4 regions of the Pseudomonas spartinae genome follow, and region 2 is predicted to be linked to each of the others. Evidence: predicted binding sites of a transcription regulator. Region 2 holds the regulator's gene; each other region holds the start of a gene.
The links. Region 2 encodes FliA, which starts transcription of late flagellar genes. Its sites were predicted from a motif close to CTAAAGTTTNNNNNNNNNNNGCCGNTAA; they were not measured.

Region 1: motA (flagellar motor stator protein MotA) is a predicted target of FliA. The motif match lies at 2,219-2,246, and genes of this name have one in related genera.
Region 3: ACN8M7_RS13410 (methyl-accepting chemotaxis protein) is a predicted target of FliA. The motif match lies at 2,525-2,552, and genes of this name have one in related genera.
Region 4: ACN8M7_RS05085 (methyl-accepting chemotaxis protein) is a predicted target of FliA. The motif match lies at 4,544-4,571, and genes of this name have one in related genera.

Annotation. Positions count from the first base shown of each region.
Region 1 covers NZ_CBDAMB010000001.1:610,440-617,442, forward strand. Annotated here, with positions in the region: gene rsgA (small ribosomal subunit biogenesis GTPase RsgA) at 1-311, shown strand, start outside; gene motB (flagellar motor protein MotB) at 305-1,309, opposite strand; gene motA (flagellar motor stator protein MotA) at 1,313-2,164, opposite strand; gene ACN8M7_RS02845 (HDOD domain-containing protein) at 2,285-3,808, shown strand; gene ACN8M7_RS02850 (rhodanese-like domain-containing protein) at 3,859-4,674, shown strand; gene asd (archaetidylserine decarboxylase) at 4,744-5,604, shown strand; gene ACN8M7_RS02860 (cyclic-di-GMP receptor FimW-related protein) at 5,772-7,003, shown strand, end outside.
Region 2 covers NZ_CBDAMB010000005.1:293,543-300,545, reverse strand. Annotated here, with positions in the region: gene ACN8M7_RS14065 (protein-glutamate methylesterase/protein-glutamine glutaminase) at 1-216, opposite strand, end outside; gene ACN8M7_RS14060 (chemotaxis protein CheA) at 262-2,493, opposite strand; gene ACN8M7_RS14055 (protein phosphatase CheZ) at 2,506-3,294, opposite strand; gene ACN8M7_RS14050 (chemotaxis response regulator CheY) at 3,314-3,688, opposite strand; gene fliA (RNA polymerase sigma factor FliA) at 3,788-4,534, opposite strand; gene fleN (flagellar synthesis regulator FleN) at 4,531-5,361, opposite strand; gene flhF (flagellar biosynthesis GTPase FlhF) at 5,453-6,763, opposite strand; gene flhA (flagellar biosynthesis protein FlhA) at 6,775-7,003, opposite strand, start outside.
Region 3 covers NZ_CBDAMB010000005.1:122,640-129,642, reverse strand. Annotated here, with positions in the region: gene ACN8M7_RS13420 (LysR family transcriptional regulator) at 12-956, opposite strand; gene ACN8M7_RS13415 (OprD family porin) at 1,228-2,451, shown strand; gene ACN8M7_RS13410 (methyl-accepting chemotaxis protein) at 2,590-4,473, shown strand; gene ACN8M7_RS13405 (TRAP transporter substrate-binding protein) at 4,527-5,432, opposite strand; gene ACN8M7_RS13400 (5-oxoprolinase subunit PxpA) at 5,860-6,612, shown strand; gene ACN8M7_RS13395 (5-oxoprolinase subunit B family protein) at 6,609-7,003, shown strand, end outside.
Region 4 covers NZ_CBDAMB010000002.1:268,009-275,011, forward strand. Annotated here, with positions in the region: gene paaZ (phenylacetic acid degradation bifunctional protein PaaZ) at 1-1,631, shown strand, start outside; gene ACN8M7_RS05075 (alginate export family protein) at 1,856-3,181, shown strand; partial or broken gene ACN8M7_RS05080 (methyl-accepting chemotaxis protein) at 3,523-4,515, shown strand; gene ACN8M7_RS05085 (methyl-accepting chemotaxis protein) at 4,618-5,373, shown strand; gene ACN8M7_RS05090 (amine dehydrogenase large subunit) at 5,630-6,787, shown strand; gene ACN8M7_RS05095 (MauE/DoxX family redox-associated membrane protein) at 6,797-7,003, shown strand, end outside.

The sequences.
Region 1 (7,003 bases), on a different contig from region 2:
TGTCGGAGTTGACCGGCAAGGGCACGCACACCACCACCACCGCGCGCCTGTTCCATTTCCCTGGCGGCGGTCAGCTGATCGACTCCCCCGGCATCCGCGAATTCGGCCTGGGCCATGTCAGCCGCGATGACGTGGAAGCCGGCTTCATCGAATTCCACGACCTGCTCGGGCGTTGCCGTTTTCGCGACTGCAAGCACGACCGCGAGCCCGGCTGCGCCCTGCTGCAAGCCCTGGAGGACGGCCGCGTGCAGCCTCAGCGCATGGCCAGCTACCGGCACATTCTCGCCAGCCTGCCGCAAGACGATTACTGATTGTTCAGTTGCTCGAGCGGGCTGTTGCCATTCTCGAAGATATTCAACCGCTCACGCAGTTGATCGGCCGGCAGTGCGTCGGCCGGCTGCGCAGGTGCAGTACCGGCGGGCGTCGGTTCTTGAGCTGACGGCTCCGTACCCGCACCCTGCTCGCCCTCGATCGCGCGCTGCGCCTTCTTGGTCAGCACGACGATATCGATGCGCCGGTTGACGGGATTGAACGGATCCTCGCGATCAAACAGGGCCGACGAGGCATAACCGACCACTCGCGCCACCTGCTCGTCCGGATACCCACCCGCCACCAGGGTTCGCCGCGCGGCATTCGCGCGATTGGAGGACAGCTCCCAGTTGCCGAAATCGCCGCGCCCCGCGAAAGGCTTGGCATCGGTATGACCGCTGACGCTGATCTTGTTCGGTACCGCCCGAATGGTGTCGGCCATGGCCAGCAGGATGTCTTCGAAATAGGGCTGAAGATCAGCACTGCCGAGGGCGAACATGGGCCGGTTCTCGGCGTCCATGATCTGGATGCGCAGGCCATCCTGGGTGATCTCGAACAGAATCTGGTCCTTGAAACGCTGCAGCTCGGGGTTTTCCTCGACCTTGTTCTGCAACTCCTGCAGCAGCAGCTCCAGACGCTCCTGCTCCATTTTCTCGGCCAGGGTTTCGACCTGGTCGGTACTGACTCCCGTCTCGTCCGGCTGGCTTTCCGGCGTCTCGGAAACGTCCGGATTGAGCGTCCGCTCGGGAGCCGGCGTCGGCGTGCCGCCGAGGTCGATGGCATAGGGACTGGCACTTTCGGTAAAACCGATAGGGTCCTGGAAGTAACCGGAAATCGCGCGTTTCTGCTCAGGCGTAGCCGAGGACATCAGCCACATCACCAGGAAGAACGCCATCATGGCGGTTGCGAAGTCGGCAAAGGCGATCTTCCAGGCACCGCCATGGTGCCCGCCAGCGGTCTTCTTGACCCGCTTGACGATGATGGGTTGGTTATTTTCCATGGCTTAGTTGCCGCGCATGGCCTGCTCGAGCTCGCTGAAGCTCGGGCGATGCGCTGGGTACAGTACCTTGCGCCCGAACTCGACAGCCAGAGTCGGCGGCATGCCGGAAGCGGATGCGACCAGCGTCGCCTTGATCGCCTCGTAAAGGTTCAACTCTTCCTTGGCGTCATGCTCCAGGGCCCCCGAAAGCGGACCGAAGAAACCGTAGGAAGCGAGAATACCGAGGAAGGTACCGACCAGCGCCGTACCCACTTTCTCGCCGATCTGCGCGTTGTCGGCCTCGGCAAGAATCGACATGGTGATCACGATACCCAGTACCGCCGCCACGATACCCATGGCCGGCATGCCGTCGGCGACCTTGGCCACTGCGTGGGCAGGGTGCTCCACTTCCTCCTTGAGGCTGGCCAGCTCCATGTCGAACAGGCCCTCCAGCTCGTGCGGCGCCATATTGCCTGAGGACATGATGCGCAGGTAGTCGCAGATGAACGCCGTCATCCGCGCATCCTTGAGCACGCCAGGGTACTTGCTGAAGATCGGGCTGGCGTTGGGGTCCTCGACGTCCGCCTCGATGGCCATCATGCCCTCACGGCGGCTCTTGTTGAGAATCTCGTACAGCAGCTTGAGCACTTCGAGGTAATAGGCGTGTGTGAAGCGGCTGCCGAACATGCTCAGCGACTTCTTGAACACCGTCATGAACATGCTGCCAGGGTTGGCCTGCAGAAATGCCCCGAGCGCCGCGCCGCCGATGATCAATACTTCGAAAGGGTGGACCAGTGCCATCAGATGACCGCCCGATAGCACGAACCCACCGAATACGCAGCCGAAAACGACGATGATGCCTATGATTTTTGCCATGAAAGAAACGCTTGAAGAGCCAAGAGGGTGGGTTATTAAAAACAACCCTTCTAATTATCGGAGCTTATACGCCAGACTATAGCCAGTTATGGTCAAAAGCCAGTTTCGACTCGAGCCAATATGTCGACGTCAAAGTCCCTGCCGCGCACGCTAGATGCCTGGGTACAACAACTGGGCAAATTGCCACTGCCAATCGAGCAGCAGCAGCATTTGCGTCTGCGTCGCATCCTCGCCGACAGCCGCCGGACCTGGCGCGAAATTGCCGAGGCGATAGAGGCAAGTCCCTCCTTTGCCTTGCAGGTACTGCGTGAAGCCAACCAGTCGAACAACAGCCTCAGCGACCCCGCTGAAAGCGTCGAGACCGCCCTTTCGCGTCTGGGCCTGAGCCGCTGCGAAGCCCTGCTCAACCAAGCGCCGGCCCTGCCAGAAAGTGACATACCTCTGGCATTCAAGCAGATCCTGCTGATCAGCCAGCACGCCAGCCAACAGGCTCGCGGCCTGTTCGGCGCACGCCTGGCGCGCTTGTGGAATGAATTGCACGGCTGCAGCCTGCTGTTTCTCTCCCCTATCTGGCCGCTGCTGTGCGCTCATCCTCAGCTCTTCGAAGCCTGGGAGCAGCGCGTACTGCTCAAGGGCGAGCGCCCTGCCGTGGTCGAAAAGGAATTGCTCGGCGTCAGCCTGATTCAGCTGTGCGTCAAACTGGCCGAGCGCTGGCGCCTGCCCGAATGGATCGTACGCAGCTACCGTTTGCTGGAGCGAGATCGACGCCAACTGGTCAAGGCGTTGCACATCGCCCGCGACAACGAACATCCCCTGCATCAACAGCAGATGCTCGACGCCGACACGCCCTTGCGACACTGGCTCACTCATCCGGGCAACTGCGTGCTGCTGGCCAACGGCCTCGCGGTATCGGCGCACCAGGCCTGGAACAGCGCACACAGCCTGCGCTGGCAGCGCTTGACCGGACTGTATCTGCAGATACCCCTGAACGAGCTGCAGCAGGAAGTGCACCAGCACGCCGTGAGCAGCGCACGCCTGATTCATGACCCTACACTCTGGCACCCGGCGCAGGCGCTGATCTGGCCTTGGGACGCCCACCGCCTGACGCCAGCCGCGAACGTCGCGGCGCCACCCAAACGCGATGACCTCGCCACCTGGCGTCAGCACTGTGCACGCCTGCTCGCCGAGCCCAGTGTTTTCGCCAACGTGCCGCAGCTGACTGGCTGCGCCCGCGACGCCTTGCAGGCGTGCGGCCTGAAGCGCGTACTGCTGCTGCTTGCCGATCGCCAGCACACCCGCCTGCAAACCCAGCAGCAGGCCGGCCTGGAGGCCAGAGCAGCCAACCTCAGCCTCGACCCGGCACAGAGCCAGGTCTTGAAGCGCCTGCTCAGCGCGCCGGGTCAGTTGCGCCTGACACCCGGCAACGTGGCGCAGTTCTCGGCGCTGCTGCCGGGCAACCTCAAGGCACTGTTTCCCAGCGAGCACCTGCTGCTGCGCTCGCTGGCCAGCAATGGCCGGGTGGTGATGCTGGTAGTCGCGGACCAGGGCGGCCAGCCGCTCAACGACCTGAGCCTGCAAGCTTTCGGCAAGACCGTGCAGTGCATCGAACGCGCGCTCGGCAGCTTTTCCAGACGCGGGCGCTGAAGCGACCTGTTTCCGCTACAATCGACCTCTTTTCATACGAGGAGGCCGTCATGTCCGCCTTCGACAACCTGCCCCTGGTGATCGAGCCGGCCGAGCTGGCCGAACGCCTGGACGCCAGCGATCTGATCCTGCTCGACCTGAGCGGCGCAGCACGCTACGCAGCGGGCCATATCCCCGGCGCGCGCTGGGTCGATGCCAAGCGCACGCAGCTGGGCCAGCCGCCGGCTCCCGGCCTGTGTCCCGAGCGCCCCAAGCTGGAGGCGCTGTTCGCCGACATCGGTCACCGCCCGGACGCCACATATGTGGTCTACGACGACGAAGGCGGCCCCTGGGCCGGTCGTTTCATCTGGCTGCTCGACGTGATCGGTCATCAGCGCTACCACTTCCTCAACGGCGGCTTGCAGGCCTGGGTCGGCGACGGTCTCGAGCTGAGCCAGGAAGTGCCCAACGTCACCCGCAGCGAAGTGCAACTGATGCTGAGCGATGCCCCCACAGCAACCCGCGACTACATAGAGTCGCGCCTGGGGCAGAGCGACATGGCCATCTGGGACGTGCGCGGCACAGATGAGTACCGCGGCGAAAAACTCAGCTCGGCACGTGGCGGGCATATCCCCGGCGCCACCCACTTCGAGTGGACGGCCGGCATGGACCCACAGCGCGGCATGCGCATCCGCACCGACATCGCCGACGTTCTGCAAGGCCTGGGCATCACGCCCGACAAGGAAGTGATCACCCACTGCCAGACGCACCGCCGCTCCGGCTTCAGCTACGTGGTCGCCAAGGCGCTCGGTTATCCGCGCGTGAAGGCTTACGCAGGCTCCTGGTCCGAGTGGGGCAACCTGCCCGATACCCCCATCGAACGCTGAACGCGTCGACGATCAGATATCCCCGGCCTGGCCAAGCCAGTGCCGGTTCAGAACCTTCAAGGAAGCACGATGAAACAACGTCTCTTTATCCTCAGCCAGTACCTGCTGCCTCACCACCTGCTGTCGCGCCTGATCGGCTGCGTCGCCGAATGCCGTATCGGCTGGCTGAAGAATCCACTGATCTCGTGGTTCGCCAAGCAATACCAGGTCAACATGAGCGAAGCGCAAGTCGAAGACCTGCGCGCCTTCGAGCACTTCAACGCCTTCTTCACCCGCGCCCTGAAAGATGGCGCCCGCCCGCTGGATGAAACCCCCGGCGCCATTCTCAGCCCTGCCGACGGCGCTATCAGCCAGCTCGGTGCCATCGAGCATGGCCGCATCTTCCAGGCCAAGGGCCACAGTTTCAGTGCGGTCGAACTGCTCGGCGGTGATGCCGAGCGCGCGGCACCGTTCATGGGCGGCCAGTTCGCCACCGTGTACCTCTCGCCCAAGGACTACCACCGCGTGCACATGCCACTGGGCGGCACACTGAAGGAGATGGTCTACGTGCCGGGCCGCCTGTTCTCGGTCAACCAGACCACGGCGGAGAACGTACCTGAACTGTTCGCCCGCAACGAGCGCGTGGTCTGCCTGTTCGATACCGAGCGCGGCCCGATGGCCGTGGTACTGGTCGGCGCGATGATCGTTGCCAGCGTCGAAACCGTGTGGGCCGGGCTGGTCACGCCGCCCAAGCGCGAACTGAAGAGCACTCGCTATGACGCGCATGCGCGCGGCCCGATCGAACTGGCCACAGGAGCGGAAATGGGTCGTTTCAAACTGGGTTCAACTGCCATCGTCCTGTTCGGCCCGAATCAGGTGCAATGGGCCGCTGAGCTGGATGCCGGCAGCGCGGTACGCATGGGCCAACTGCTGGGCAACGCTCAGGGCTGAACGCCAAGGAACAGGAACCCGCATAACGACGGTCTGGTCAAAGATCCATACCCTGCCTGGGTTGCCCGTCCAAGTGGACGGGCTGCCAGCGCAGCCAGATGCTGCTAGAGTTCGAAAGACTATTACTAGAGCCGCTTGCTAGTGCGTGGCCGGAGCCTCCAAGTTTGATGGATAAACAGAGTACCCACCTTCAGCTACTGCGCGTACCCACGCCAAGCAAGCAGAGCCTCAGCTTCTGTGACGGCACCCCCCGCGATCTCAAACGCTGGATTGCAGGCCTACCCAAGGCGAACATCGGTGAAACCGCGCGGCAGTTGTATCAGAGCCTGGTGGAACTCAACCAACTCCTCACCCCTTCGGAAAACCGCCTGCAACTGCTCGAGCTGCTGCGCCCGGAGGTCAGCTTCGTCTGCCAGCATCTGGAGCGGCACTTCCTCAACCAGGCCATCGTGCTCGATGAGCGCCCACGTAAGGTAGCCAACCTATGCCAGGCGCTGCAGAACCACCTGGCCGTCGGCTACAAACTGATCATCTCCCGCGTTATCAGCCGCAGCGGCAAGGATCGCGAGCAACTGCTCGCCGTCGCCCTGCAACGCGCCAGCCACAGCCTGTGCAGCCCGCTGATCCGCGCCAGCCAGCTTTACTGCCCGGTGCCCGAGGGACTCTGGCTGGAGCTGCACCAGCTGTATCAGATCGCCTGCGAGCAACGCCTGCAGCGTCAGGTCATTCGTGATCCACTGGCCCGCCACACCCAAGGCCTGAGCACCGAACAGTCCTACGTGACCGCACTGCTGCTAGGCTGCGCCCGCACCAACCAGATGCGGCAGAACGGCATCGCCCGCCTGGCAGAAGCGCTGGAGCCCTGGAGCACGCTGGTCAAGCTGCAGCCGGGTGACCATCCGGACAGCCTGTTCGTACTGGCGCCGCAGATCGACGGCCCACCACGCTACAAGTCGCTGTACCAGAGCAGCGAGTTGCACAACCTGTTGGGTATCGATACGCAGCCACTGGTCGATGCGATCAAGGAATACCTCGAACTGCCGGAAGAGGAGCGAAGCAAATCGCGCCTGATGATTCCGGAAGGCATCAGCCTCGACCTGCTACAACATGTCGCAGCAGCCTGGGGTGACATCGCCGAGCGCACCTTCCAGCGCACACCGGGCCAGGGCAACCTGACCCTGTGCATCGGCATGACCGCATTGCATTTCTTCCTCTCCGGCAAGCGCAGCTTCGCCGAAGTACTCAAGCGTCCGGTCGAACTGGGCGCCGCGGTATTCAAGCCAACGACCGGCGAGCCTGACGTCTGGTCGAACGCCTTCGACGCTCAGCGCACTGCCGCTGACGAAATCCATTTCGAAGAAATCCAGTACACCAAGGTGACGCCTGGCGAACAGCCGCA
Region 2 (7,003 bases):
CTGCATGATGTTTCGTACTGCGGTGATGCCGTCCATCATCGGCATCTCGTAATCCATGGTGATCACGTCTGGCTTGAGTGCCAGCGCCTGATCGATGGCCTCGCGCCCGTTGGTGGCCGTGCCCACGACCTGAATGCTGGGGTCAGCAGACAGAATTTCCGAAACGCGCCGGCGGAAGAAACCGGAGTCGTCCACCACCAGAACCTTAACAGCCATACACTCTCCTAGACGGCGCGAAGCCATGGCCCGCGCCGCAAAACATCAGAAACGTCGAGCGTAGCGCTTGAGCATGCTCGGTACGTCGAGAATCAACGCGATGCGTCCGTCGCCGGTGATCGTGGCGCCAGACATCCCGGGCGTGCCTTGCAGCATCTTGCCCAGTGGCTTGATTACCACTTCTTCCTGACCGACCAATTGATCGACGACAAAACCGATGCGTTGGCTGCCAACGGTGAGAATCACCACGTGACCTTCGCGCTGCCCTTCGTGGAAGGCCTGCGGCACCAGCCAGCGCTTGAGATAGAACAGCGGCAACGCCTTGTCGCGCACGATCACCACCTCCTGGCCGTCGACCACGTTAGTGCGCGACAGGTCGAGGTGGAAGATCTCGTTGACGTTGACCAGCGGGAAGGCGAAGGCCTGATTTTCCAGCATCACCATCAGCGTCGGCATGATCGCCAGGGTCAGCGGCACCTTGATGATGATCTTCGAACCCTGGCCCTTCTGCGAGAACACGTTCACCGTGCCGTTGAGCTGGGTGATCTTGGTCTTGACCACGTCCATGCCCACGCCACGGCCGGACACGTCGGAAATCTCGGTCTTGGTCGAGAAACCCGGGGCGAAGATCAGGTTGTAGCATTCGAACTCGTTGAGACGATCGGCTGCGTCCTTGTCCAGCAGGCCTTTCTCCACCGCCTTGGCACGCAGCACGTCGGCATCCATACCTTTTCCGTCATCGGTGATCGACAACAGGATATGGTCGCCTTCCTGCTCGGCGGACAGCACCACGCGGCCTGCGCGGGCCTTGCCAGCCTTCTCGCGTTCTTCGGGGGTTTCCACGCCGTGGTCGACGGCGTTGCGCACCAAGTGCACCAGCGGGTCGGCCAGCGCCTCGACCAGGTTCTTGTCGAGATCGGTCTCCTCGCCCACCAGCTCGAGGTTAATTTCCTTCTTCAAGTTACGCGCCAGATCGCGGACCAGGCGCGGGAAGCGGCCGAAGACCTTCTTGATCGGCTGCATGCGGGTCTTCATCACTGAGGTCTGCAGATCCGCCGTGACCACATCGAGGTTCGACACCGCCTTGGACATGGCTTCGTCGCCGCTATTGAGCCCCAGGCGCACCAGACGGTTACGCACCAGCACCAGCTCGCCGACCATGTTCATGATTTCGTCGAGACGTGCGGTATCGACCCGTACGGTGGTTTCCGCTTCGCTCGCGGCAGGTGCCTTGTCAGCGGCCGGAGCCGATGCGGCAGGAGCACGGGCAGGCGCAGGTGCAGGCTCAGACTTGGCCGCAGCAGGCTTGGCTGCCGGCGCAGCGGCCTTGGGTGTGGCAAGCGGTTTTTCAGCGGCTGCAGGCGCAGGCGTCGGCTCGCTAGGCGGCACGAACTTGCCCTTGCCGTGCAACTGATCGAGCAAGGATTCGAATTCGTCGTCGGTGATCTCGTCACCAGCCGGAGCTGGTGCGGCGGCAACAGCAGCGACTGGCGCTGCCGCTTCGGCCGCAGCGGAGAACTGACCTTTGCCATGCAACTGGTCGAGCAGCGCTTCGAACTCGTCGTCGGTGATGTCATCGCCTGCCGGCGCGGCTGCCGGAGCCGAGGCCACTGGCGCAGCGACAGGGGGCTCGACCGTACCGGCGAACTGCCCCTTGCCATGTAGCTGATCGAGCAGCGATTCGAACTCGTCGTCGGTGATCTCGTCGCCACCAGCACTGGGTTCAGGGCTCGCATTGGTCGCCGGGGCCTCACCCAGCGCGTCGAGCAGTTGCTCGAATTCGCTATCGGTGATGTCGCCAGACGCGACAGGCGCGGCAACGGACGCGGGCTCTGGTTCCGGCTCAGGCTCGGCCTGCTGTACCGGCGCAGGCGCCGGCTCGGCACCTGCCGGTTCAGCCAGGCGCGCCAGTGCGGCCAGCAGCTCCGGCGTGGCAGGCGTCGGCTCGCGGCGCTCACGCACCTCGCCGAACATGCCATTGACAGCATCAAGAGCCTCGAGCACCACATCCATCAGTTCCGAGTCGACGCGACGCTCACCCTTGCGCAGGATGTCGAAGACGTTTTCGGCGATATGGCAGCATTCAACCAGCTCGTTGAGCTGGAGGAAACCCGCTCCGCCCTTCACGGTATGGAAACCGCGGAAGATGGCGTTGAGCAGGTTCATGTCGTCCGGTCGGCTTTCCAGCTCGACTAATTGTTCGGACAACTGTTCGAGAATCTCGCCGGCCTCTACCAGAAAATCCTGGAGGATCTCTTCATCGGCGCCGAAGCTCATATTGTGTGCTCCTTAGAACCCTAGGCTGGACAGCAGGTCATCTACATCGTCCTGGCTGGAGGCGACGTCATCACGCTTATCGGCATGAATCTGTGGACCTTCACCCCGCGATGGCTCTTTTAATTTTTCCTGTTCGGTGCGCAGCTCTTCGTGATCGTGCTGAATACCGGCAAAACGGTCGACCTGGCTGGCCATGAGCATCAGCTTGAGCAGGTTGCTTTCCACTTCGGTCACCAGTTGGGTGACACGCTTGATCACCTGACCGGTAAGGTCCTGGTAATCCTGCGCCAGCAGAATGTCGTTGAGGTGGCCGGACAGCTTGGCGCCATCTCGTTCGCTACGGGCGAGAAACAGCTCGACGCGCTTGGCCAGTTCACGGAAACCATCGGCACCGATTTCACGGCGCATGAAGCGACCCCATTCGACGCCCAGGCTCTGCGCCTCGTCGCTCAGGTCATTGACCAGCGGCGCGCTCTGCTCGACCAGATCCATGGTCCGGTTGGCAGCCTTCTCGGTCATGGTTACGACGTAGTTGAGGCGCTCGGTCGCGTCGGCGATCTGCGACAGCTCCTGAGCATGCGGCATGCGCGGGTCGAGCTGAAAATTGACAATAGCGTTGTGCAGCTCACGGGTCAGTTTGCCGACCTCGTGATAAAGACCTCGATCACGAACCTTGTTGAGCTCGTTGATCAGTTGCACCGCGTTGCCGAAGTTACCTTTTTCGAGGCTATCAACCAGCTCACGGGCATTGGTTTTCAGGGACGACTCAAGATCGCCCATCGTGGAATCATCGTGTTCCATAGCACCCTCGCGGCTGACATCAGCCGTTGACCCGCTCGAAGATCTTCTCGATCTTTTCCTTCAGCACCTGGGCAGTGAAGGGTTTGACCACATAACCATTCACGCCGGCCTGAGCCGCCTCGATGATCTGATCGCGCTTGGCTTCAGCGGTCACCATCAGCACTGGCAGATGCTTGAGGCGCTCATCGGCACGCACGGCACGCAGCAGGTCGATACCGGTCATGCCCGGCATGTTCCAGTCGGTCACCAGAAAGTCGAAGCTGCCGCTCTGCAGCATCGGCAGCGCCGAGGTGCCGTCATCGGCTTCCGCGGTGTTGGTGAAACCCAAATCCCGCAAGAGGTTCTTGATGATCCGTCGCATCGTCGAGAAATCGTCAACGATGAGGATTTTCATGTTCTTGTCCAAGTCGACCTCCGTACAGTCCCAAACGTATTGCGCTTGCAACTACGTCCTTTAATCGTGAAACCGCTTCCGCCTGCGAGTACGTCGCCTTCAGCCAGCGCGCCATTCGCTCAACCGTGAACGCAGACGCGCTGCGCATTGGCTGTGCAACTGGCTCACACGTGACTCGCTAACCCCCAGCACTTCACCGATTTCTTTCAAGTTCAGTTCTTCATCGTAATACAGCGCCAGCACGAGGCGTTCACGCTCCGGCAAACCGGCAATGGCATTGGCCAAAGCCGTCTGGAAACGTTCGTCTTCGAGGTCCCGCGAAGGTTCGAGGTGGGTGTGCCCGGCGTCTTCGTGCAACCCGCCGTGCTCGCCGTCCTGCACCAGGTCGTCGAAGCTGAACAGGCGGCTGCCCAAAGTGTCGCCAAGAATGCCGTAGTAATCCTCCAGACTCAATTGGAGTTCGGCCGCAACCTCGTGATCTTTAGCGTCACGTCCGGTTCTCGCCTCTACGGCGCGAATCGCATCGCTGACCATCCGGCTGTTGCGGTGTACCGAACGAGGCGCCCAGTCACCCTTGCGCACCTCGTCGAGCATGGAGCCGCGAATGCGAATACCGGCGAACGTTTCAAAGCTGGCACCCTTGCTGGAGTCGTATTTGCGCGAGGCTTCGAGCAGGCCGATCATGCCGGCCTGAATCAGATCGTCGACCTGCACGCTGGCCGGCAAGCGGGCCAGCAGGTGGTAGGCGATACGCTTGACCAGAGGCGCGTAGCGCTCGATCAGCTGATGCTGGGAATCCTGCGCCTGAGCCTTGTTGTACATACGAAGTCCAGAGGCTGCTGTCATACGGCCGAGTCTGCAGTCGGTTGCTGCACCAGACGCTCGACGAAAAACTCCAGATGGCCACGGGGATTGGCCGGCAGCGGCCAGGTGTCAACCTTCTGAGCTATCGCCTTGAACGCCAGAGCGCACTTGGAGCGAGGGAAGGCTTCATACACAGCACGCTGCTTCTGTACGGCTTTGCGCACGCACTCGTCATAGGGCACGGCACCGACATACTGCAGAGCAACATCGAGGAAGCGATCCGTCACCTTGGTCAGCTTAGCAAAGAGATTGCGACCTTCCTGCGGACTGTGGGCCATGTTGGCCAACACGCGAAAGCGACTGATGCCGTGATCACGGTTGAGCAGCTTGATCAGCGCGTAGGCGTCGGTGATTGAAGTGGGCTCGTCGCACACCACCACGAGGATTTCCTGCGCGGCGCGAACGAAGCTCACTACCGCGTCGCCGATACCTGCCGCGGTATCGATCACCAGCACGTCGAGATTCTCGCTGATATCGCTGAACGCCTGGATCAAGCCGGCGTGCTGCATTGGCGTCAGGCTGACCATACTCTGCGTGCCGGAGGCTGCCGGCACGATGCGGACACCGCCCGGCCCTTGCAACAGCACGTCACGCAGATCGCACTCGCCGGCGATCACATCGGCCAGCGTGCGCTTGGGCGTCAACCCCAACAGAACGTCGACGTTGGCCAGACCAAGGTCGGCGTCCATCAGCATTACCCGGCGACCGAGATCGGCCAGGGCCATGGACAGATTGACCGACACGTTGGTCTTACCGACGCCACCCTTGCCGCCAGTCACCGCAATCACCTGTACGGGATGCATACCCATGTTCTCTTTACACCTTGTCTAACTTCGACTTGGCCGTCAGGCCGTTCACTCCCACACAACCTGCGCGAGAGGGTGCAACATTATCGCCGCTTCAGCCGGCTCGCTGCGTCGGGTTGTGATAGAGGCCGGCGAACATCTGCGCCATGGCATCTTCACTTGGCTCCTCGGCGGCCTGCAAACCTACTGCCCGGCTCACCAGCTGATGGCTGCGCGGCACCTGCAGATTGTCCGGAATCCGCGGTCCGTCTGTCACATAGGCTACCGGCAGTTGCTGGCCTATAGCCAGGCCTAAAACCTCGCCCAGGCTCGCGGCCTCGTCCAGTTTCGTCAGTATGCAGCCTGAAAGGCCACAACGCTTGTAACTATGGTAGGCCGCCTTGAGCACTTGGCTCTGACTTGTTGCAGCCAGTACCAGATAATTTTTTGCCTTGATGCGCGCCGAAGCCAGACTTTCCAGTTGCAGGCGCAAGGCGGGATCGTTGCCCGGCAAGCCGGCGGTATCGACCAGCACCACGCGTTTCTTGGCTAGCGGCGCCAGGGATTGCAGCAGAGACTGCCCCGGATCGACCTGGGTCACCGATACACCGAGGATACGCCCGAGGGTCTTGAGTTGCTCCTGCGCACCGATGCGGAAGCTGTCCATACTGACCAGAGCGACCTGTTGCGAGCCGTACTTAAGCACGTAGCGTGCAGCCAGCTTGGCCAGCGTGGTGGTTTTGCCCATGCCAGCCGGGCCGACCAGAGCGATGACACCGCCCTCCTCCAGTGGCTCGACCTTGGGCGTCTTGATCGCATGCGCCAGATGCGCCAGCAGCATGCGCCAGGCCTGACGCGGCTCGGCAACGCCAGCCACCTTGCTCAGCAGCGCCTGCGACAGTTCGGCGGACAAGCCCATGCGTTGCAGACGACGCCACAGATTGGCCTGTTGCGGACGACGAGTTTGCAGTTGCCCCCAGGCGATGGAGCCCAGTTGCACCTCAATCAGCTCGCGCAGGCCGTGCAGTTCGAAACGCATGGCATCCAGCGCCCGTGGATCGACTGCGGGCGTGGCAGGCGCTGCGGCTTCGACCGGGCGCTGCGGTTTGACCGGCGTTGCCAGCAGCTCGGGTGCCAGCAGCGATTCGTTGGCGAACAGTTGACGATCCTTGCCGCCATCCTGTTCGGCACGCGTGGTCAGCTCGGCCTGGGCGTTGGCAATACGCGCCTGGGTCTTGCGCAACTCGGCCTCCAGCGCGGGATTCGCACGCACCGGCGCCGGCGCCTGGTAGTCCAGCGCAGCAGTCAACTCGACGCCACCGGCGACACGGCGATTGCCGATGATCGAGGCGTCGGCACCCAACTCGTCACGCACCAGTTTCATGGCGGTCCGCATATCGGCGGCGAAGAAGCGTTTGACCTGCATGACCCTTTACCTCAGTTCTGGCCAACCGTAGCGACTATGGTGACCTGCTTGTTGTCCGGAATTTCCTGGTACGCCAGCACATGCATGCTGGGCACCGCCAGCCGCGCGAAGCGCGAGAGCATCGCCCGGACCGGTCCGGCCACCAGCAGAATCACCGGCTTGCCGAGCATTTCCTGGCGCTGCGCCGCTTCCACCAGGGAACGCTGCAGCTTCTCGGCCATGCCAGGTTCGAGGAGGATG
Region 3 (7,003 bases), 170 kb from region 2:
CGCAACGGCGATCAGGCGCTTTGCTGTTCCGGCGTTGGCGCGACCCGTGCCATGCATGCCTCGCCCATCTCCTCGGCATAGACGTCCAGCGCCTCGCAGGCCAGGGCAATGATGTCTTCACTGAGTTCCAGGCCCACGCCCGTGCGCCAGGTGGCGACCACCGGCAAGGGCGGCGGCTCCGGCACCTCGTCGAGCGTGGTCAGCAACCCCTGCTTGAGCTCGTCATGCACCAGCGCTGGCGGCAGCGCGCCGATACCGAAACCGTCGCGGATCAGACGCGTCATCGCGGCGATGGAGTTGACGCAATTGATGCGCGGCGCGCTGACGCTGCCAGCATGCAGCAAGTTGAGAATGTCCTGATGCGGCCGCGAGTTCTTCGAGAAGGTGATGATGCGCTCGCGTGCCAGCTCCTCCATCGAGGCGTAGCGGCGGTGATACAGCGAACCGGTCGGCACGATCCAGCGCACCGGAAATGCGGCCAGTTCCAGATTGCGCACGCTGTCGCCGTTGACCATGTCGGTCTGGAACACGATATCCAGATAGCCCTTGAGCAGTTGCTCGTTGAGGTTGCGCGCAGTGTCGGCGGTCAGCTCGATCTCCACCGCAGGGTAGCGCTCCATCACTCGTGTTACGAACGGACTCAACCAGGTGTGAATGACGGTATCCATCGCGCCGACGCGAATGCGTCCCTGAATGTTGCCGGTATCGCTGATCGACTGCTTCAAGGCCTGCATGGTGTCGATCATGCGCTCGGCGTATTCGAGCACCTTCTGCCCTTCCGGCGTCAATGACACACCTTTGGAGTCGCGCAGAAAAAGACGGGTACCGAGTTCATCCTCGAGCGCGGCAATACGGCTGGAAATGGAGGCCTGGGTGCTGAACAGCTTCTCGGCTGTCAGGCGGAAGCTCTTGAGCCGCGCCACCCAAACGAAGGTCTCGAGAAATCTCAGATTCATGCCGTAACGCCTCTTCGCAATGTTCTCATAAGGGGCCGATTTGCAGCGCCCACGCAGCCTCAGGCGTAGCAGGTTGTATGCCAGAGGTTTTTCGCGCAGCCGATGAATTTTCCTATCGCTGGCCCCCTGTTTTTTCTCGTTGGACGCCGCCGAACAACGCTTTGAAGAATGGCGCCGCGCTCTGCGCAGACCACAACAACATCATTCAAAACGCGCTCTGCCAAGCAGCCGCTCTCGCCGCTGCGCGCTCCCAACAGGAGACACTGCAACCATGAAAACCTCTTACCCATTGGCCTCTGCGCTGCTGCTCGGCAGCGCCATGCCGACGCTGGCACTGGCCGACCTCATCGACGACAGCAAGGCCAGCGTCGAGATGCGTAACTTCTACTTCAACCGCGATTTCCGCCAGAGCGGCGCCCGTGACAAGGCCGAGGAGTGGGCGCAGGGCTTTCTGCTGCGCATGGAATCGGGCTATACCGAGGGCACCGTTGGTTTCGGTATCGATGCATTGGGGATGCTCGGCCTGAAACTCGACTCTGGTGACGGCACCGCCGGCAGCGGCCTGCTGCCGGCCGACCGCTCAGGCGGCTCGCAAGATGAATATTCCAAGCTCGCCCTGACCGGCAAGGTGAAGCTGTCCAACAGCACGCTGAAAGTCGGCGCTCTGCAGTTCCGCAGCCCGATCGTCTCGGCCAACGACTCGCGCCTGTTGCCGCAGACCTTCCAGGGCGCCCTGCTCAACGTGCAGGAAGTCGACAACCTGACCCTGCAGGGCGGCAAGATCAACCGCATCAAGGCCAACAGCTCCACCGACTACACCGAGATGACCGGCAACCGCATCGGCGGCAGCAGCGACTCCTTCATGTTCGGCGGCGGCGAGTACAAGATCACCCCGCAGCTGACCGCCGGCCTGCATTACGGCACCCTCGAGGATATCTACCAGCAGTACTACGGCACCCTGTTACATGTGCTGCCACTGGGCGATGGCCAGTCGCTCAAGACCGACCTGCGTTACTCGCAAAGCCGCGAGGACGGCAACTTCCGCGACCTCGACAACAAGGCCTTCGGCGCCATGTTCACCTACAGCCTGGGCGGCCATGCCTTCGGCGCCGGCTACCAGCGCATGAGCGGTGACGATCCGTTCCCGTACATCGCCAGCAGCGACCCGTTCCTGGTCAACTTCGTGCAGATCAACGACTTCGCCAACGTCGAAGAACGCTCCTGGCAGGTGCGCTACGACTACAACTTCGCCAGCATCGGGATCCCCGGCCTGACCTTCATGACCCGCTACATTTCCGGCGACAACGTCGAGGTCGCCGGTCGCAGCAGCGAAGGCAAGGAATGGGAACGCAATACCGATATCGCCTACGTGGTCCAGGACGGTCCGCTGAAGAACCTGGGGCTGAAATGGCGTAACGCCACCGTTCGCTCCAACTTCGGCAACGATCTCGACGAGAATCGCCTGATTCTCAGCTACACCCTGCCGCTTTGGTAAGCATTAAACCGATGACGGGGCCCTTGCGGCCCCGTTCGCATTTCTCGGAAAGCAAGAAGACCATAGACTTTTAATCAAGTTGTATGACAACTTGCCGATTCCTGAGCATCATCCCGAAGAAGATGGCGAGGCGTTATCGTGAGCTTTTTACTGTCCTGGCAACAAAAATTCCGCGCCCTTGTCGCGCTTACCCTGATCAGCCTGATGCTCATGGCGGCCGCCTCTCTGTGGGCCAGCCATAGCGTCAGCAGCGCATTACAGGCAAGGGAGCGGGCCGCTGCCTATGCCAGCGCGAGTACCCAGCTGATGAACCACTGGTGGCAACAGAACGCACTGCGCCAGCAGATCACGCCTGACCTGCAGGGCGCATTCGGCAACGGCCTCGATGAACTGCAAGAACTTGTCGGACATCTGTTAACACAAGCTCAAGCGTTGGACGATGACGCGACCGTGCAACACGCCCGGCAGATCCAGGCCGTACTGCTGGAGGAACTGGCGCAACAGCGCCAGTGGCTGAGCCTGAACCAGGCGCTGGGCCTGACGCCCTTCGAAGGCCAACGCAAAACGCTGACCGAGAAAGGCAAGGCGCTGGAGGCGATCAGCTTCGATCTGATCAAACCCTTCATCAGCAGCGCCCTGAGCAGCCAGCGTGACTACCTGTCGACTTTCGATCCAGCCTTCGCCCAGATTGCCCTGACGGCAATCGGCAAGCTGCAGGAGCAGATCGCGGATCTCGAATGGCAGGACACGCCGATCGGCAAGAACGTGCAGGGCTATGCCCAGGCGTTCACCGATATCCATGACAACATCGAGCGTATCAACGCGACCAATCAGCGTTTGCGTGAGCTCGGCGAACAGCTGCAGACGCGCGTCGAAGAGCAGGCGCAAGCCCTGCAAGGCGGCCTGCTGCTGCGCCGTACGCAGGAAGCCGAACAGGCCCGCCTGTCGGCACTGTGGATCATGGGCCTGAGTTTCCTCGCCGTCGCCGCCCTGCTCTGCTTCACCCTGCTGCAAGCGTCACGCACCCTGGTCACACGCCTGCGCAACGTCATTCAGTTGCTCAGCCAGGTGGCCTCCGGCGATCTCACCGGCAAGTTGCCCGTGGGTAGCAACCCGCGCGACGAATTCAACCAGCTGGCCGATGCCGCCAACCGCATGATCCAGGGCATCGGCGGTATCGTTGCCGAGGTGGTGCGTGCCAATGGCGAGCTGAGCCGCCTGCATAGTCACCTGGGCGACGCCATGCAGCAGTTGGGTGACAACAGTAACCAAGTGGAAATGCAGACCGAGCAGGCTGCCTCGGCCTCGCACCAGATCAGCGCCACCCTCAACGACATGGCGCAGCGCACAGCGCAAGTCGGCACCGCCACCTCCAGCGCCTACGATGCCGCGCGTAACGGCGGCGAAGTGATCGCCGCCAGCGTCGACAGCATGAGTCTCCTGGCGCAGTTGATTCAGGACACCCACAGCCAGGTCGATGCCCTCGGCCAGAGCAGCGCGCGGGTCAATGGCATCGTCGATGTGATCAACAGCCTCGCCGATCAGACCAACCTGCTCGCGCTCAACGCGGCCATCGAGGCGGCGCGCGCCGGCGATGCTGGTCGCGGTTTCTCGGTAGTGGCCGATGAAGTGCGTTCGCTGGCACAGAAGACCGTCTCGGCAACCACCGACATCAGCGCCATCGTCGGCGAGTTCCAGCAACAGACCCGGCACATGCATCAGCTGATGAGCAACGGCCTGAACCTGGCCGCCGACAGCGAGCGACATGCCGCCCAGGTGGCGGATGCGATCACCTCCATCACCTCGGCGATGGAGCGGCTGACCGGCGAGATGAACCAGGTTGTGGTGGCCATCGAGGAAGTGTCCACCACCACTGAGGACATCGCCGACAAGATGGAAACCATCAACCTGCACACGGGCCAGAGCAAGGATCTGCGCCACGCCCTGGATGGCCACACCGAAGGGTTGTCGTCCCAGGTCGACGCACTGGGGCGCAGCGCCAGGCAGTTCCGCCTGGCCTGAGTAAAGCGAATACCCGCTCGGCGCTGTGCCGAGTGGGCATTGGCACAGGCGCGCTAACGTGGCTGTGCGTCGAGATAAGCTTCGATGATTTGCGCATGATCCTTGCCTGCACGCGCCAGCCATTCCTCGGTGAGCTGCTGCCCCACCTCGCTCAGCCCCCGGTGCAGTTGCGGCTCGATGTCCTGCACCACGGTCATGCCACGCCTGGCGAGCATCCGCGTCTGATAACCGGTCAACGCCCAGGACAATTCCCACCCGGCCCGCTCGGCGCGCTCAGCGGCATGCAGCAGTGCATGTTGCTGAGCCTTGGGTAATCGTTGGAAAGCACGCTCGTTGACGATGACGATGTTTTTCGGAATGAAGGCGCGCACATCGTAGAAATGCGAGACGAAGTCCCAGGCGCGCAGGTCCATGCCTGTCGCGCTGGAAGTGAGCATGATGTCCACCTGGCCATCGCGAAACGCCTGCGGTACATCCTCGGTGTTGATGGTCGTCGGCTGCGCATGGAGCAGATGGGCCAGACGCGAAATGGTCGGGTTGTAGCTGCGAAAGCGCAGGTCACGAACATCCTCGATAGCCCGCAGCGGGCGATTGCTGAACAGGCTCTGCGCCGGCCAGGGCACCGCGTAAAGCAGACGCACGCCATCAGCAAGCAGGCGCCGCTCCACCGCCGCACGGCTCAACGCCCACAGCTTGCGAGCCTGCTCGTAGTCGGTGGCGAGAAAAGGCAGGCTGTCGAGCTCGTAGATCGGATCCTCGCTGCCCAGCACGGACATGAACACATCACCCATCTGAATATCGCCGCGGGCAACTGCCGGCTTCACTTCAGGACGGCGATACAAGGTTGAGTTGGGGTGGACGCGAATATCCAACTGGCCATTGGTGGCCTGACGAACATTCCTGGCGAAGTCCACCGCCACTCGGCTGATGAAGTTGCCGGCGGGCTGTTCCACGGACATGGACCAACGTTCAGCGCCGTACAGGGGTAAAGCCAGAGGTAGAGCGACGAGCAATGCGCAGAGCGCGGGCATGCCAGGTGCGGTCTTCATTGGGATTCCCCCGTAGACTGATGGCCAGTTACTGAGTCGACTCGAAAGAAACGCAAAAACCCCCGGGTACGGGAGACGCCGGGGGTTGCGCCAGGACGGCGCCAAGGAGCGTCTCACCCAAACTACTGTCGAGGGCCGCGATAAGGCTGTCCAACGGGAAAAACCAGCGTCTGGCGATCGAAAAATCCGATGCCTGCCACCATCAGCTTTTCCTATCTCCGGCGGCTGTTTTTATTAGTTGGACGCCCTCAAGCGGCAGCGGAAAAATGAAGCCACACCGCAGAACAGCCCCTAGCTGTCGGACCACATCCATGCACGTCATGATTAGGATGCTCACTTGAACAGCCTGCTTTTGAATTGCGACATCGGCGAAAGCTTCGGCGCCTGGACCATGGGCCTGGACGCCGAGGTCATGCCCTATATCGACTGCGCCAACATCGCCTGCGGCTTCCACGCCTCGGACCCCAGCGTGATGCGCAAGACCGTGGCCCTGGCCATGGCCCACGACGTACGCATCGGTGCGCACACCGCCTACCAGGACCTGGTCGGTTTTGGCCGCCGTTCGATGGACTGCACACCCCAGGAAGTCGAAGACCTGATGCTCTACCAGATCGGCGCGCTGGAAGGCATCTGCCGTAGCCAGGGCGCGCACGTCAGTTACGTCAAACCGCACGGCGCGCTGTACCAGGACATGATGCGCAAGCCCGCCACCCTGCGCGCGGTGATGAGCGCCGTGGCCAAGTACGATCGCCAGCTGCCGCTGATGCTGATGTGCACCCGCGACAACGCTGCCGCCCAGGCACTGGGCGACGAATTCGGCCTGACCCTGTGGTTCGAGGCTTTCGCCGACCGCGCCTACGACGCCGACGGTTTTCTGCTCGGCCGCAGCCTGCCGGGCGCCGTGCATCACGACAGCGAGGTGATCGTCGGCCAGGCGCTGGCCCTGGCGCGTGGCGAAGCTCTTCAAGCCAACGACGGCAGTGCTCTGACGCTGGCCGCACAGACCCTGTGCGTGCATGGCGATAACGCCAGTTCGGTGGCCGCCGTGCAACGTATCCGGCAGGCCTTCGACAGCCTGACTCAAGCATGAAGGCGCCCAACCTGCGGCTGGAAGTCGCCGGCATCGACAGCCTGATCCTGCGCCTGTTCGACGTGATCGATGAAGCCAACATGCCGTGGATGCTGGCAGCACGCACGCGCCTGCAGGACGCGTTCGGCGAGGCACTGATCGATCTGGTGCCCTCCTACACCACGCTGCTGTTGCACTACGACCTGTGCCAGCTGGGCAGTGAGCAGGCGCGAGCGAAAGTGGCCGAGGCGCTCGACGGCTTGCAACCCGCCGACCTGCAAGGCGGCCGCGAGCACCAGTTGCCGACCTGGTACGACCGCAGCGTCGGCCCTGAACTGCAACTGCTGGCGCGCCGCAGCGGCCTCAGCGAAGCGCAAGTGATCGCCCGCCACAGCGGCCACGCCTACCAGGT
Region 4 (7,003 bases), on a different contig from region 2:
ACATCCTGGTGCCGCGCGGCGGCCTGGCCGTGCACATCAACGCCTTCAACTTCCCCATTTGGGGGATGCTGGAAAAGTTCGCCCCCACCTTCCTCGCCGGCATGCCCTGCATCATCAAACCGGCCAGCGCCACCAGCTACCTGACCGAAGCCACGGTGCGCCTGATGCACGAGTCCGGCCTGCTGCCCGAAGGCAGCCTGCAACTGATCATCGGCGGCACCGGCGACCTGCTGGACCGCCTGCAAGGCCAGGACGTGGTGACCTTCACCGGCTCCGCCGACACCGCCGCCAAGCTGCGGGTCAACGCCAACCTGGTGCGCAACTCGATCCCCTTCAACGCCGAGGCCGACTCGCTGAACTGCGCCATCCTCGCCCCGGAGGTCACCCCGGACGATGCGGAGTTCGACCTGTTCGTCAAGGAAGTGGCCCGCGAGATGACCGTCAAGGCCGGGCAGAAGTGCACCGCCATCCGCCGTGCCATCGTCCCGGCGAAACACATCGACGCCGTGGCCGAGCGCCTGCGTGAGCGCCTGGCCAAGGTAGTGGTGGGCGACCCCTCGGTGGAGGGCGTGAAGATGGGCGCGCTGGCCTCCCACGCGCAGCAGGCTGACGTTGGCGAGCGCCTGCAAGCCCTGTTGGCCGGTAGCGAGTTGCTGTTCGGCGCCCAGGACGGCTTCGCCCCCCGTGGCGAGGGCGTCAGCGAAGGTGCCTTCTTCGCCCCCACCCTGCTGCGTGCACGCGATCCGCACGCCGAAGGCGGTGCCCACGACATCGAGGCCTTCGGCCCGGTCAGCACCCTGATGGCCTACGACGACCTGGACGAAGCCATCGCCCTGGCCGCCCGCGGCAAGGGCAGCCTGGTGGCCAGCCTGGTCACCAAGGATCCCGCCGTCGCCGCCCGTGCAGTGCCGGTGATGGCCGCCCTGCATGGCCGCGTGCACATCCTCGACCGCGAGGCCGCTGCCGAATCCACCGGCCACGGCTCACCGTTGCCAGTGCTCAAGCATGGCGGCCCGGGCCGGGCCGGCGGCGGCGAGGAGCTGGGCGGCGTGCGTGCGGTGAAGCATTACCTGCAACGCACCGCCATCCAGGGCTCGCCGAGCATGCTGGCCGCGGTGACCCGCGAGCATGTGCGCGGTGCCCAGGTGATCGAGAGCGAGGTGCATCCGTTCCGCCGTTACTTCGACGAACTGCAGATCGGCGAATCCCTGCTGACGCACCGCCGCACCGTCACCGAAGCGGACATCGTCAACTTCGGTTGCCTGTCGGGCGATCACTTCTATATGCACTTCGACGAGCTGGCGGCCACGGAGTCGCAGTTCGGCAAACGCATCGCCCACGGCTACTTCGTGCTCTCCGCTGCCGCCGGCCTGTTCGTCTCCCCGGCACCGGGCCCGGTACTGGCCAACTACGGCCTGGACACCCTGCGCTTCATCAACCCGGTGGGCATCGGCGACACCATCCAGGCGCGCCTGACCTGCAAACGCAAGATCGACCAGGGCAAGAAGAGCCCCAAAGGCGAGCCTCAGGGCGTGGTGGCCTGGGATGTGGAAGTCAGCAACCAGCTCGGCGAGCTGGTTGCCAGCTACGACATCCTGACCCTGGTACTGAAACGTCCACAGGCGCAGTAACGCAGGTTACAACCGCTGAACAACCGGCCCTCGGGCCGGTTTCTGCATCGCGCGCACCCTCAATCGAGCAGGCTCGCCATGCTCTCACCCACGCCCTGCTAGGCTAATCTGGCACAGAGGATCAAGTCCTTGGCAAAGACGCACAAGGTGGGTTCTTCACAACGTCTTAGTATCGAGTCAGAGCCACACACCTCCACTCATACTAAGAAAAAAAGGAAGCCGCCATGCACACGTCCCGTCTACTACGACTCTCCTCTCTCGCCCTTCTGATCGGCACCGCGACTCAAGCCAGCGCCTACGAGCTATATGCGGACGATGACACTCATCTGAACGCCAACCTCGAAGCCGCCTTCGGCCTGTTCCACAGCCGGGAAAACTACGCCACCAGCGGCAGCAAGAACGCGGGCTCGTCCTCCTGGCGTGAAGGCTACGTGAAGTACGGCATCAGCTTCGACCAGGGCCTGGCCGGTTCGGGAACCGGCTACGGCGCCTTCAACCTGCTGAGTTCGGGCACCTGGGGCGACGGTGATGCCGCCGGTTTCACCGACGGCTCCGAGCGCACCACCAAGATCGAGGACGCCTACCTGGGCTGGCGTTCGGGCAACCTCTTCGAGGCCCTCGGCGAAGACGGCGTGGATCTGTCTTTCGGCCGCCAGAACGTCCGCGTCGGCGATGGTTTCCTGATCAATGGCGACGCCCTGAACCTGGGCAACGGCCTGGCCGATGGCGAGTACGACCGTGGCGGCGCCTACTGGCTGGCGGCGCGCAAGGCCTTCGACCAGACCGCCGTGTTGCGCCTGGGCGGCAACCAGGGCCTGCGTGGCGACCTGATGTGGCTCAAGTCGGACAACCGTGCCCAGGCCAAGCCGGAAATGCTGGTGGGCACCCTGGAGCATGTTTCCGACGCTGGTACCCTGGGCCTGACCGTGATCGATATTCGCGATATCGACAAGCAGTACGCCTCGCCCGCGCAACTCGGACGTGACGGCATGAAGACCTACAGCGTGCGCGGCCAGGGCAATGCAGGGGTCAAAGACCTGTTCCTCTCCGGCGAATATGCCTGGCAGGACAGGAAGAGCGGCGGCAAGGAAGACGCCTGGTACCTGGAAGCCGGCTGGACCTTTTCCGACGTGGCCTGGAGCCCCAGCGTAAACTACCGCTACAGCCGCTTCTCGGAAGGCTACGACCCGCTGTTCTTCGGTTTCAGCCGGGGCTATGGCACCTGGTTCCAGGGCGAAGTCGCGGCCAACTACTCCGGGCCATTCAACAGCAATACCCAGGTCCATCACGTGGCCGTCAAGGTGTCGCCGCTGGAGAACCTCAGCATCGGCGCCCTCTGGTTCGACTTCAAGACCCTGGACCGCAGCCTGGGTAATTTCGACGGACGTGAACTAGATTTCTATGCGGAGTGGGCCGTCAGCGACAACCTGATCGTGATGCCGGTGGTGGGCCTGTACCAACCGGACCGCCAGGCAAACCAGGGTGGTACCCAGCTCGGCAACGACAACCGCAACCTCTATAGCCAACTGGTGTTCGTCACTCAATTCTGACTGTATGCGGGGCGCTTACGCCCCGCGCTCTTGCGGAGCGCTCCAAAATGCCCGGAACCAATTTGAGCATCCAAAGCAAGATCACCCTGCTAGTCAGCTTTTGCCTGATTCTGATAGTGGCCATGCTGGTGGGTTTGTCTCTTTATGAGACACGCGCCAGCACTGAACGAGTCAAGGAGTCCAGCTCGGAGATGCTCGCCGAGGCCGCGCGCCTGAACCTGCAGGCGCAGGGTCAGGCACAGGCGCTGCGCATCCAGCGTACCTTCACTCGCACTCACGAATACGGCCTGGGCCTGGCACGGCACCTGATGTACCTGCGCGAGCTGGCAGCACAGGGCGAGATGCCCGCCGAGCAACTGCGCAGCCGGCTGACCAGCGAGCTGCGCAAGGCCCTGGAACAGCGCCCGGAGCTGCTCGGCCTGTTTCTTATCTTCCAGCCCGACGCCCTCGATGGCCAGGACGGCCAGTTCCGCGGGCAGAACGATCTGGGCAGCAACGATGCGGGGCGATTCGCCCTCTACTGGCTGCAGGCCAAACCCGGAGAGCTGCAGCCCATAATGGGCGACGAGTCGCTTTTGGCCGATACCTCCCCCGGCCCGAGCGGCGCACCGTTCAACGCGTTCTTCACATGCCCGCGAGATAGCGGCCAACTCTGCCTGCTGGAGCCCTATTTCGACGACTCATCAGGCACCCGAAGACTGGTCACCAGCATCGCCTTTCCGCTGTTGGAGAACGGCAAGGTCGTGGCAGTGATCGGCCTCGACATCAGCCTCGACAGCCTGCAGCAGGACGCCCTGACCGCCAGCAGCGAATTGTACGAAGGCCACGGATCGGTCAGCATCATCAGTCCCTCCGGCCTGCTGGCCGCCCATAGCCGGGATGCTGCACAGCTGGGAAAGACCTTGCAGGAGGTGCTGCCAGACCAGGCGAGCGAAGTGTTTTCCGCACTGGCCAAGAACCAACCGCAGACCCTCTCGCTGAATGGCCGTCTCGGCGTGCTTCAACCTCTGATCCCGGTGACCGGCAGCAAGCCCTGGGGCGTGCTGCTGGAAGTCCCCGAGCAGGTTCTTCAGGCGCCTGCCGAAGCCATGAAGGTGCGCATGGAACAGGAGCTGGTGCAGCGCTCTATCCTGGAGTTCGCCCTGGGCCTGGCCGCGGCGCTGCTGGGTGTGGTGATCATCTGGCTGGCCGCACGCGGGATCACTCGCCCACTGCTGCGCCTGGCAGGGATGCTGGAAGACATCGCCGACGGTGAGGGCGACCTGACCCGCCGTCTGAGCTACGCGCGCAACGATGAACTCGGCCGGCTGGCCCTGGCCTTCAATCGCTTCCTGGACAAGCTGCAGCCAGTGATTGCCAAGGTTCAAGGCTCGGTGCGCGATGCCCGCAAAACCGCCGACCAATCGGCACAGATCGCGCACCAGACCAGCGAAGGCATGCAGCAACAGTTTCGCGAGATCGACCAGGTCGCCACCGCCCTGCACGAGATGTCCGCCACGGCCAACACCTCGGCGCAGAGCGCGGCGCAGGCAGCCGAGGCGGCGCGTAATGCCGACCTGGCCAGTCGCGAAGGACTGGGGGTGATCATCCAGACCACCGAAGCGATTCAGGCCCAGGCCCGGGAAATGAGCGAGGGCATGCTGCAGTTGCAGAACCTGGCGCAAAGCAGCGAACAGATCGGTTCGGTGCTGGAGGTGATTCTCTCGATCGCCGGGCAGACCAACCTGCTGGCCCTCAACGCCGCCATCGAAGCGGCCCGTGCCGGTGAGGCCGGCCGCGGCTTCGCGGTGGTCGCCGATGAAGTACGCAACCTGGCCAAACGCACGCAAGACTCGGTAGAAGAGATCCGCCAGGTCATCGAAAACCTGCAGAACGGCACCCATGAAGTCAGTCAGAGCATGCAAGCCAGCCACGGCCAGGCGCAGCGCAACGTCAGCCAGGTGCAACAGGCCGTGGCCGCGCTGGAGCGCATCGACAAGGCCGTCAACCTCATTACCGAGATGAACCTGCAGATCGCCAGCGCCGCCGAGGAACAAAGCAGCGTGGCCGAGGAAATCAACCGCAATGTCGAGGCGATCCGCAACGTCACCGAGTCCCTGTCCGGTCAGGCCGAGCAGTCGGCTCATGTCAGTCAGCAACTCAACGAACTGGCCAACCACCAGCAGGAACTGATGCAACAGTTCCGCACCTGAGCGCGACTAGAATGGATGGAACCTGACATCCTGATTTCAGGCGGAAACCAACGGGGGCTGCAATGCCCCCGTTGCGCCAGTAAAGCCCCACTGGCCTGGGCAGGTGACTGAGCGCGCCTTGGAGCTGGAGTCTTGGCACAAGCGCGCAAGTGAATGGCACGGACACTAAAACTCGAAAAGAGGGCCAGCAGCATACTGAAAACTAGCGGCCCCACTTCGCCGTCGTGATCCATTCAAAAAATCAGGGAGCCCCCCTATGCGAATAAACAGGATCCTCACCCACGCCTCGCTTGCAATGAGCATCACGCTCATCGGCCTGGGAAATGCCCACGCCGAGTTACCGGCTGACCTAGGTATAGGACAGACCACCCTCCCTTTCCCCCCCGAGCCTCATCGCGCCTATATCGTCGATGTCGAGTTCGATAACTTCGTGACCGGTCGTGTGGTTGTCGTCGACCCGGACAAGAAGAAAATGCTCGGGATGGTCAGCACCGGCTTCGCCGCGCCCTCGACCTTGAGTCGGGATGGCAAGTACCTGTACTCCGCCGACTTGTTCTATTCACGTGGCACACGTGGCACACGCACCGACGTGCTCACCGCCTGGAATACCAGCACTCTGTCCCCGGACTGGGAGGTGGTGATCCCCAGCAAACGCATCCAGGCTCTGACCCAGCGCTATTCCCTGGGCACCAGCAGCGATGACCGCTTCGTCTACGTCTTCAACTTCACCCCGTCCACCTCGGTGACCGTGGTGGATAGCAAGGCCAAGGTCGTTGCGGGCGAGATCGCGATGCCCGGCTGCGTGCTCAACTACCCGGTCGGCAAGCGCCGCTTCGCCGCCCTCTGCGGTGATGGCAACCTGCAGGTAGTGACACTGAACGACGAAGGCAAGGAGATCGCCCGCAGCAATACCGCCTTCTTCGACCCCAACGCCGAGAAGCTGGTGGAGCGCGCCTACGCGGTAGGCGACACCTACTACTTCGTCAGCACCACCGGCACCGTGCGCGGCGTGGACTTCTCCGGCGACAAGCCGAAGATTCTGCCAGCCTGGGAACTGGTGACCGACGCCGCCGACAAGAAGGCTGGCTGGGCGCCGGGCGGCTGGCAACTGATCACCGTGGCACCCAAGCTCAATCGTCTCTACGTGTTGATGCACGACGCCCATGAGCCGATGAAATGGGAAGACCCGAGCACGGTCATCTGGGCCTTCGACCTCAAGACGCACAAACGTGTCGGCACACTGGAGGCGCCCAACCCGATCTGGAGCCTGAACGCCACCAACGACGACAAGCCCCTGCTGCTCGGCACCAACATCAGCGGCGGCCTGGAAGTCTTCGATCTGAAAAGTGGCAAACATACCGGCACCATGGAAGGTATCCAAAAGACCGCGACTCAGATCCTCAGCCACTGGTGAGGTGCCCCCATGCAACCTGATCCGATCTTCATCATCACCGCCGCGCTCACCGTGACGGTGATCCTGGCCAGCGCCGCGACCCACAAGTTGCGTGCGCCAGCCCGCTTCGCCAATCAGCTGGAGGATTACCAGTTGCTGCCTTCGGCCCTGGTACGTCCGGTTTCCCGGACACTGCCCTGGATCGAGGCCACCCTGGCTTTCGCTCTGCTGGTTCCG